DNA from 2 places in the Dyella sp. OK584 genome. Region 1 is predicted to be linked to the other one. Evidence: predicted binding sites of a transcription regulator. Region 1 holds the regulator's gene; the other holds the start of a gene.
What was found. Region 1 encodes FliA, which starts transcription of late flagellar genes. Its sites were predicted from a motif close to TAAAGTTTNNCNNNCNNNGGCCGATAA; they were not measured.
Positions count from the first base shown of each region.

Region 2: a site for FliA is predicted at 2,390-2,416, ahead of AC3CBN_RS18630 (HDOD domain-containing protein). Genes of this name have one in related genera too.

Region 1 covers NZ_CM173542.1:4,427,371-4,431,786, reverse strand. Annotated here, with positions in the region: gene flhF (flagellar biosynthesis GTPase FlhF) at 1-1,393, shown strand, start outside; gene AC3CBN_RS20090 (MinD/ParA family ATP-binding protein) at 1,405-2,328, shown strand; gene AC3CBN_RS20085 (RNA polymerase sigma factor FliA) at 2,330-3,064, shown strand; gene cheY (chemotaxis response regulator CheY) at 3,149-3,556, shown strand; gene AC3CBN_RS20075 (protein phosphatase CheZ) at 3,553-4,191, shown strand; gene AC3CBN_RS20070 (chemotaxis protein CheA) at 4,194-4,416, shown strand, end outside.
Region 2 covers NZ_CM173542.1:4,121,277-4,125,692, reverse strand. Annotated here, with positions in the region: gene ydiK (AI-2E family transporter YdiK) at 1-225, shown strand, start outside; gene AC3CBN_RS18635 (LLM class flavin-dependent oxidoreductase) at 310-1,308, shown strand; gene AC3CBN_RS18630 (HDOD domain-containing protein) at 1,318-2,265, opposite strand; gene AC3CBN_RS18625 (TIGR03862 family flavoprotein) at 2,447-3,709, opposite strand; gene AC3CBN_RS18620 (YaeQ family protein) at 3,718-4,272, opposite strand; gene AC3CBN_RS18615 (slipin family protein) at 4,321-4,416, opposite strand, start outside.

The DNA of each region.
Region 1 (4,416 bases):
CGCCGATATGCGCCAGGCCATGCGCGAAGTGCGCGAGGACCAGGGCCCGGATGCGGTGATCCTTTCCACGCGCCGCATGAGCGATGGCATCGAGATCATCGCCGCCGTTGATTATGACGAGGCGCTGGTGCGCGAAGCCGCACGCCACGGTGCGCCGTTGCAAGTGGAGTCGCGTACGCCGTCCGATCATGCGTCGGCCGAAGCGAAACCGATGACGGCGAGCCGGAACGACGTCATGCCGCCGCCGCTGCCGCCAATCAGCCGTCACGACGATGGCGTAACCGTCACGCTGTCGCGCGCACGGCCGCCCATGGCTCCGCCCGCGTCGGACATGTTGCAAACCGCTACCCCCAGAATCCAGCCTGCGGCTCCGATGCAGCCCGTCGCGCCTGTCGAGGCAGCGCAGCCGACCGTAACGATCGACCCGTCCGCACCGATTCATCCTCTGCTTGAGCGCGCCGTGCAGGACACGGCTCGCGTTCGTGCCGAACTCGGCAGCCTGCGAGAGTTGCTGGAGACGCAGCTTTCCAGCCTGGTGTGGAACGACATGGAACGCCGCCAGCCGCTGCGTGCACGTGTGTTGCGCGAGATGACGCGCCTGGGCATCGAGTCGGATGTGGCACGTCGACTGGTGGCCGAGCTGCCTGCGAACATCACCCCCGAACAGGCGCGCTACCTGCCGCTGGGCGTGCTGAGCCGCAGCCTTTCCATCAGCCGGCGCGACCAGTCCGAACGCCACGGCGTGACGGCGCTGGTCGGACCCACCGGCGTCGGCAAGACCACCACCATTGCCAAGCTCGCCGCGCGTGCGGTGATGCGTCAGGGTGCCTCGCAGGTTGCGCTGGTCAGCACCGATCACTACCGCATTGGCGCTGCCGCGCAGCTGGAACACTACGGTCGCCTGCTGGGCGTGCGCGTGTATCCCGCCTATGACGCGGACAGCTTGCGACAGGTACTGGATCTGCTGCGTGGTTGCCACACGGTGCTGGTGGATACGGCAGGACTCGCCGGTGGCGATCCGCGACTGGCCGAACAGCTGCAAGTGCTGGGCAACGGCGGCGAACTGCGCTCATGCCTGGTGCTGGCCGCCAATGCGCAGGCCCCATCGCTGGATGAAGCGGTGCGCGCATACCTGCCGCTGAAACCGCACGCGTGCATTCTCACCAAACTCGACGAGGCACCCAGCCTCGGCGGTGCGCTGTCGGTGCTCATCCGTCATCGGCTCGCACTCGACTACATCACCGACGGCCAGCGTGTGCCCGAGGACATCGCCACCGCCGACGCGCGTGTGCTGGTGTGCCGCGCCGCCCAGGTGCTCAAGGGCAACGGCGTGGCGTCCGCTGATGACGATGTGATGGCAGAACGTTTCGGACTAGCGGTGGCTGGCGCATGAGTGCTTTTGCGATGAATCAGGCGATTGGCCTGGAAAGCATGCTGCGGGCTCTGGCCGAGCGGCATGGCAAACAAACACCCACACCCGATCAGGCCTTTGGCCTTGCCAGCCCTCCCGCGCGCCGGCGTTGCCGCGCCATCGCGGTGGCTGGCGGCAAGGGCGGTGTGGGCAAGACCACCGTGTCGGTGAACCTCGGCATGTCGCTGGCGATGGCCGGGCACCAGGTGATCCTGCTGGACGCCGACATGGGCCTGGCCAACATCGACGTGCTGCTTGGCCTCACGCCAACGCGCCATATCGGTCATCTGCTGGACGGCCATTGCGGCATCGAAGACCTGCTGCTGACGGGCCCGCATGGTATGAAGATCGTGCCCGCCGGCTCCGGCACACGTCGACTGGCGCAGCTGAGCAACAACGAGCACGCCGCGGTGATCCGCGCGTTCGATGATCTGGTGTCGCCGCCCGACTACCTGCTGGTGGATACGGCTGCGGGCCTGTCGGACAACGTGGCGATGTTCGCCGCGGCCGCCGACGATGTGGTGCTAGTGGTGTGCGACGAACCGGCCTCGCTTACCGACGCCTACGCCATGCTCAAGGTGCTCAGCCGTGACTTTGGTGTGCGCCGCTTCCGCATGGTGGCCAACATGGTGCGCAACGCGGGCGAAGCGCGGCAGCTGCATCAGAAGCTGGCACGCGTGAGCGACCGCTTCCTGGACGTGGCATTGGAATTCATGGGGATGGTGCCGCACGACGAACGGCTCAAGCAGGCCATCAAGCGCCAGAGCGCGGTGGTGGATCTGTGGCCGTCGAGTCGTTCGGGACAGGCATTCAAGCAATTGGCAGGTGCGGTCGATACATGGGGTGAACCCGAGCGACTGGGGCTGGACCGCATTGCCTTCTTCAGCAGGCAGGCCGCAGCGGCGACGGGGTGGTGAGATGAGCGTGGCTTCCGAATATCTGCAACTGCAACGGCAGAGTGCCGACGAACTGGTTCGCCAGCACGCGCCGCTGGTGCGAAGGATCGCCTATCACCTGATGGGCCGCCTGCCGCCAAGCGTGGACGTGAGCGACCTGATCCAGGCCGGCATGATTGGCCTGCTGGAAGCGGCGCGCAATTTCGCCACCGGACGCAATGCGAGCTTCGAAACGTTTGCGGGTATCCGCATTCGTGGCGCGATGCTCGACGAACTGCGGCGTACCGACTGGACGCCACGCTCGGTGCACCGAAAGGTGCGCGAGATGGCCGAAGTGGTGCGCCAGATCGAGATCGAAACCGGCGCCGATGCCGATGACGCCGAGGTCATGCGGCGACTGGGCATGGGTGCCGAGGAATACCACCAGGTGCTGGCCGATGCGGCGAGCGCGCGTTTGCTCAGCCTCTCCGTGCCGGACGAAGGGGATGGTGGCGCGGCGTTCGACGTAGCCGATGCGGACAGCCTTGGGCCGCAGGACAGCGTGGAGCACGCCGGCATGCGCGAGGCGCTGATCGATGCGATCGGCAGCCTGCCAGAACGCGAGCAGTTAGTGATGTCGCTGTATTACGAGGAAGAGATGAACCTCAAAGAGATCGGCGCAGTACTTGGCGTCACCGAATCGCGGGTCTGCCAGATCCACGGTCAGGCCGTCGTCCGGTTGCGCGCGCGCATGACCGACTGGCGCGAACAAGATTGAGCCGTGAACACCATTGAGTAATAACCCCGGGATTCCCTTCAGGCATGGCGCACCGGACCACACGGTGCAAGCGGAGAAAGTGGTTTGGACAAGAATATGAAGATCCTGGTGGTGGACGACTTTTCCACCATGCGGCGCATCGTTCGCAACCTTCTGGTGGAGCTGGGTTTCAGCAACCCGCTCATCCAGGAAGCCGACGACGGCGAAAACGCCCTGACGATGCTGCGCAATAACGCCTTCGATCTGGTCGTGACCGACTGGAACATGCCCAACATGACGGGCATTGACCTTCTGCGCGCGATTCGCGCCGAGCCTTCGTTGAAGGGCATGCCGGTGCTGATGGTCACCGCGGAGAACAACCGCGACCAGATCATCGCCGCCGCGCAGGCCGGCGTGAACGGCTACGTCGTCAAGCCGTTCACCGCCGTCACCCTGCAGGAAAAACTCACCAAGATTTTCGAGCGGATTGCCGCCAGCGGAGCCACCGCATGAACGCACAACCGAATCTGATGGCTGGCGAACTGCCGCGCGAATTGCACGACTTGCTCAACAGTACCGATGGTGCCGCTTTCGAGCAGGCGCTGGATGTACTCGTGCGCCAGCGCGAGCAGCGCGTGTTCCGTGCGCTGGGCCTGCTGGCCCGTGACCTGCACGACGCCGTACGTCGCCTCGGTGGCGATCTGGCACAGGAAGGCGTTCCGGGTAGCGTGGCCCACGCGCGCCAGCACCTGAATGATGTGCTGGAAATGAGTTCGCAGGCTGCGCACCGCTCGCTCGATTTTGCCGAGCGCATGCGTCCGCTGGCCGAAGCAGTGGCTCAAAACGCCAACGCCGTGATCGACGGCACGCCGCCCAGCGACGTCGCGCATATATTGGCGAAGCAGGCGCAGACCTTCGCCAACGATTGCCGCGACGGCCTCGCCGATTTCGTGGTGGCGCAGTCGTGGCAGGACCTGTCCGGCCAGCGCATCAAGAAAGTGGTCGCCTTCATCAGCAGCGTGGAGAACTCCTTGCTGGAGCTGGTGAGCCTCACCGGCGCACTGGCCCATGGCGAAGTGGCCGTGGGGCCGGTCAAGGTCACCAGCCAGGACGAGGCTGATCGTTTGCTGAGCGAATTCGGGTTCTGAGCATGACGCCGGAGCTGGACACGGAGCTGCGCGATGCCTTCCTGGCGGAAGCCGGGGATCTTATGCAGCGCCTGGGCGAGCAGCTGATCGGGCTGGAGACTGCTCCGCGCGACGCCGAACTGTTGAATGCGGTATTTCGCGCGTTCCATACGGTGAAGGGCGGCGCGGGCTTCCTCGCCCTGGAGCCGATGGTGCAGCTGTGCCATCACGCGGAAGATCTGCTCA
Region 2 (4,416 bases), 310 kb from region 1:
GGCACGCTCGACAACTTCCTGCGACCCCTGCTGATCCGGCGGGGCGCGGATCTTCCCTTGCTGCTGATTCTGGTGGGCGTGATCGGCGGTCTGCTTGCGTTTGGCCTGGTGGGGCTTTTTGTCGGGCCCATGATTCTCGCGGTCACTTACACGTTGCTGCAGACCTGGATCAACGAAGTGCCAGACGATCAGGAGTCCGAGGTTTCACCGCCGCCTCCCGTCTAGCGAGCGGCGGCGGTGCCATGGGGGCGGGGCTGGCATTTCCCTTCGCCGTCCCCACATCGGTGGCTTCCCCGCCGAGGAAGCCACATGACTCCGTTTTCCGTACTCGACCTGGCGCCGGTCACCGAGGGCAGCAACACCACGCAGGCGTTTGCCAATACGCTCGATCTGGCGCGCCGCGTCGAACAGCTGGGCTATACGCGCTACTGGCTGGCCGAGCACCACAACATGCCGGGCATCGCCAGCGCGGCGACTGCCGTGCTGATCGGGCACGTAGCAGGCGGCACGAAGAACATTCGCGTGGGCGCGGGCGGAATCATGTTGCCCAATCACGCGCCGCTGCAGGTGGCCGAGCAGTTCGGAACGCTGGCGTCGTTGTATCCAGGTCGTATCGATCTCGGGTTGGGACGCGCACCAGGCACCGATCACGCCACCGCGCGTGCGCTGCGGCGTTATTTCGACAGCGCGGACGCGTTTCCGCAGGACGTCGCGGAGCTGCTGGCCTATTTCGAGCCAGCTACCGCCGAGCAGCCGGTGCGCGCCGTGCCGGGTGCGGGCATCGAGGTGCCAGTGTGGTTGCTGGGCTCCAGCCTTTTCAGCGCGCGACTTGCCGCCGCGATGGGCTTGCCATTTGCGTTCGCCTCGCATTTCGCGCCGGATGCCATGGACGAAGCGCTGGCGCTGTACCGTCGGGATTTCCGGCCATCCGCGCGACTGCAATCGCCCTACGCGATGCTGGGTATCAACGTGGTGGCGGCCGATAGCGATGCCGAGGCACGGCGCCTGTTTACCACGCAGCAGCAGAGTTTCGTCAACTTGCGGCGTGGCATGCCGGGGCTGATTCCTCCGCCCATCGACGATATCGAGAATTACTGGACGCCTACCGAAAAGTTTGGCGTGGAACGCGCGCTGGCCTGCGCGGTTATCGGGGACGCCAACTCGGTGAAGCAGGGCATTGAAGCGTTCGTAACGCGGCATCGCCCCGACGAGTTGATGGTGACGGCCAACGTGTTCGATCACGAGGCGCGATGTCGTTCCTTCGACATCGTGGCGAAGGTAAGAGAACGCATCGCTGCCGGCGAATGACGGCAGCGCTCAGGAGACGACGAAGTTCTGTCGAAGATCCTGCCGGCAGCGTGCAAGCAGCTGTTCGGGGAACTGCGTGATCGAGTCGTCGACGTAGCCTGCCTCGCCATCCATCAGGCCTTGTTCGGCCAGCAGTTGGCACATGGCCAACCGTTGCGCAGCGTGCAACACGCGGCTCATCGGCAGCACCATGGCGTCCGCACCGGTGTCCGCGTGCTCGATCAGGGCATCAAGCACCGGCGGCGGGAGATCCCAGTGCCTCCCGGCTTGCACGCTGAGCTGGGCGGCAATGCGGGCGCAGCCGGCGACAAACGCCTGTGAACAGGCGGGCAGGGTGTTACTCAGGTCCTTTTCGAGCAGCCGCGCGACGGCGCCCAGGCCGCTGTAGGCGACCAGGCCGGCCAGCTGAGCCTCGAACGGATCGCATTGTCCCTTGCTGAGGAACACGGCCGCGTGCGCGCAGCGTTCCGCGTGGTCCCACAGCCGCTGGCCCACCAGCTGACCGTTGGCGCCGGCGCTGGCCATCAGGATGGGTTTCATCACGTAGACCGACACCACGTGGCGCAGGCCGATCTGGCCGAGCAGCACCACGGCATGCTGCAGGCTGCCCACCGGGTGGGCGGTGCGATAGGTCACGCTGCCGGTGACACGCATGACTTCACCGACCAGCACCGGGTCGCGCCGGATCAGGTTGGCCAGCTGAGCGCCATTGAGGTTGTCGCTCTTCATTGCGCGCATCAGCTGGGGCAGCACCGTAGGCATGCGCGGCAGCGTGCGCACGTCGAAGCGGCCGCTGTCGCACAGGTCCTTCAACCGCTGCAGCAACAATTGTTCCCGCGCAAGGTTGGCGCCATCGCGCGCGTTCACGGGCAAGTTCAGGATGAAGCGGTTGAAGCGCTCCTCGATCTCGTCGCCCGTGACGGTGCCATGGGGCAATGCTTCCATGGCATCAGGCATGTTGTGGTCGGTCGCAGGCGGGCGCGGCGCCGGTGTTGCAGACGCGCGTTCACGTGCGAAGAACCGCCACCAGTAACCCATCATCTTGCTATCTGCTCCCGCTTCACGCCCCCGCTCCGCTGTTGTATCGGCGCGGGGCGGAAAATATGTAGCGCGAAATAACGAACCTGCGACGCGCTGCTCAGCCTTGGGCGCGGGCCTGCAAGTGATTGATCCAGCTGGCGGCTCCCAGGCCGGCGCGGCGTCCGCTGGCGAAACAGGCGGTCAGCAGATAGCCCCCCGTAGGTGCTTCCCAATCAAGCATTTCGCCGGCGCAGAACACACCGGGCAGGATGGTGAGCATCAGTTGGTGGTCCAGTGCTTCCAGGCGCACGCCACCGGCACTGCTGATGGCTTCTTCGATCGGGCGGGCGCGCTTGAGCTGCAGTGGGAGGCGCTTGATGGTGCGAGCCAGCGTGTCCACATTGTGGAACTGCTCGCGGGTCAGCACTTCATGGAGCAGCGCGGCCTTGACGCCGGTGAGGCCGGTTTGCCGGCGCAGGTGCTCGCTCATGGTACGGCTGCCATGCGGTTTGGCGAGGTCGCCGAGCAGGCGCTCCAGGGAGCGGTCCGGGGACAGGTCAAGCTCGATGGTGGTTGTGCCGTGTGCGGCAACTGCGTCGCGCAGGACACCGGAGAAAGCGTAGATCAGGCTGCCTTCGATACCGGTGGCGGTGACGACGCACTCGCCCTGTCGCGAGTGTGCGTTGCCGGCCGCGTCGCGCAGGTGAATCACCACGGGCTTGAGCGGCGCACCCGCGAAACGGCTGGCGAGAAGCTCGCTCCAGCCGATGTCGAAACCACAGTTGGACGGCACCAGTGGCGCCACATCGACACCGCGTGCCATCAGCCACGGCTGCCAGGCGCCATCGGAGCCGAGCTGTGGCCAGCTGCCGCCGCCCATCGCGAGCACAGTTGCGTCGGCGCTAATTGCGCGCTCGCCATCTGGCGTGGCCATGCGCAACGTGCCGTCATCGTTCCAGCCCAGCCAACGATGTTGCACGTGGAAGCGCACGCCGCTTTCACGCAAGCGGTGCACCCAGCCACGCAGCAGTGGCGCGGCCTTCAGGTCGCTGGGAAACACACGACCCGAGCTGCCGATGAAGGTTTCGATGCCAAGTCCTCGCGCCCACGCGCGTAATGCATCGGCGTCGAAATCGTGCAGCCAGCGGCCCACTTCCATTGCCCGCGAACCGTAGCGCTGCACGAAATCGGGCTTGGGTTCGCCATGCGTGAGGTTCATACCGCCCTTGCCGGCGATAAGAAGCTTGCGGCCGACCGAGCCCTTTGCCTCAAAGAGATCAACGTCGACGCCCGCCGCCCGCGCGGTCTCGGCCGCCATCAATCCGGCGGGGCCGCCGCCAATGATGGCGAGGCTGGTGCGAACGGGGAAAGCGGAGGACATGGCCGCTATCAGTTCGGCAGCGTGGCCGTCATGCGTCGCAGCGGATCCACCGCCACGCTGGTCGTCTCGCTCATCACCTGCAGCTGGCCATCCTGGATCAGGCACTGCAGGCGCATGCCGCGCTCGGACATGGCCGCCAGCATGTCCACCGTCTCGGCCGGAATATCCAGCACGGTGAGGTTGCGGTTGCGACCGAGGGAGCCGGCGATCTTGTCCCACCAGATGTCAGCGCTGCGGCCGCTGTAGTTGATCACCACCACCTGCTGCGCACGGCCACACGCCTTGCGAATGCGCGCCTCGTCCGGCTGGCCCAGCTCGATCCACTGCTCGATCTCGCCGGTGTATGCCTTGCGCCACAGCGCCGGCTCGTCCTCATCGCTGAGGCCCTTGCCGAATTCCAGGCGATCGTCGGCGTAGAGGGCGAACGCCAGCAGGCGCACCATCAGGCGCTCGGCCGTCTCGGAAGGGTGCCGCGCCACCGTCAGCGCATGGGTGGCATAGTAGTGCCGGTCCATGTCGCTGACCTGGAGCTCGGCCTTGTAGATGGTGGCGTTGAGGGCCATGGGGGGTGCCTGCGGAAGGTAACCACCCATTGTACGCGCCCGGCACGGTCAGCTACGGGGCATTAAGTCCAGCAGGGGCTTGAGCAGATCCATCGGCAACGGGAAGACGATGGTGGACGCCTTGCCGCTGTTGGACATGTCGGA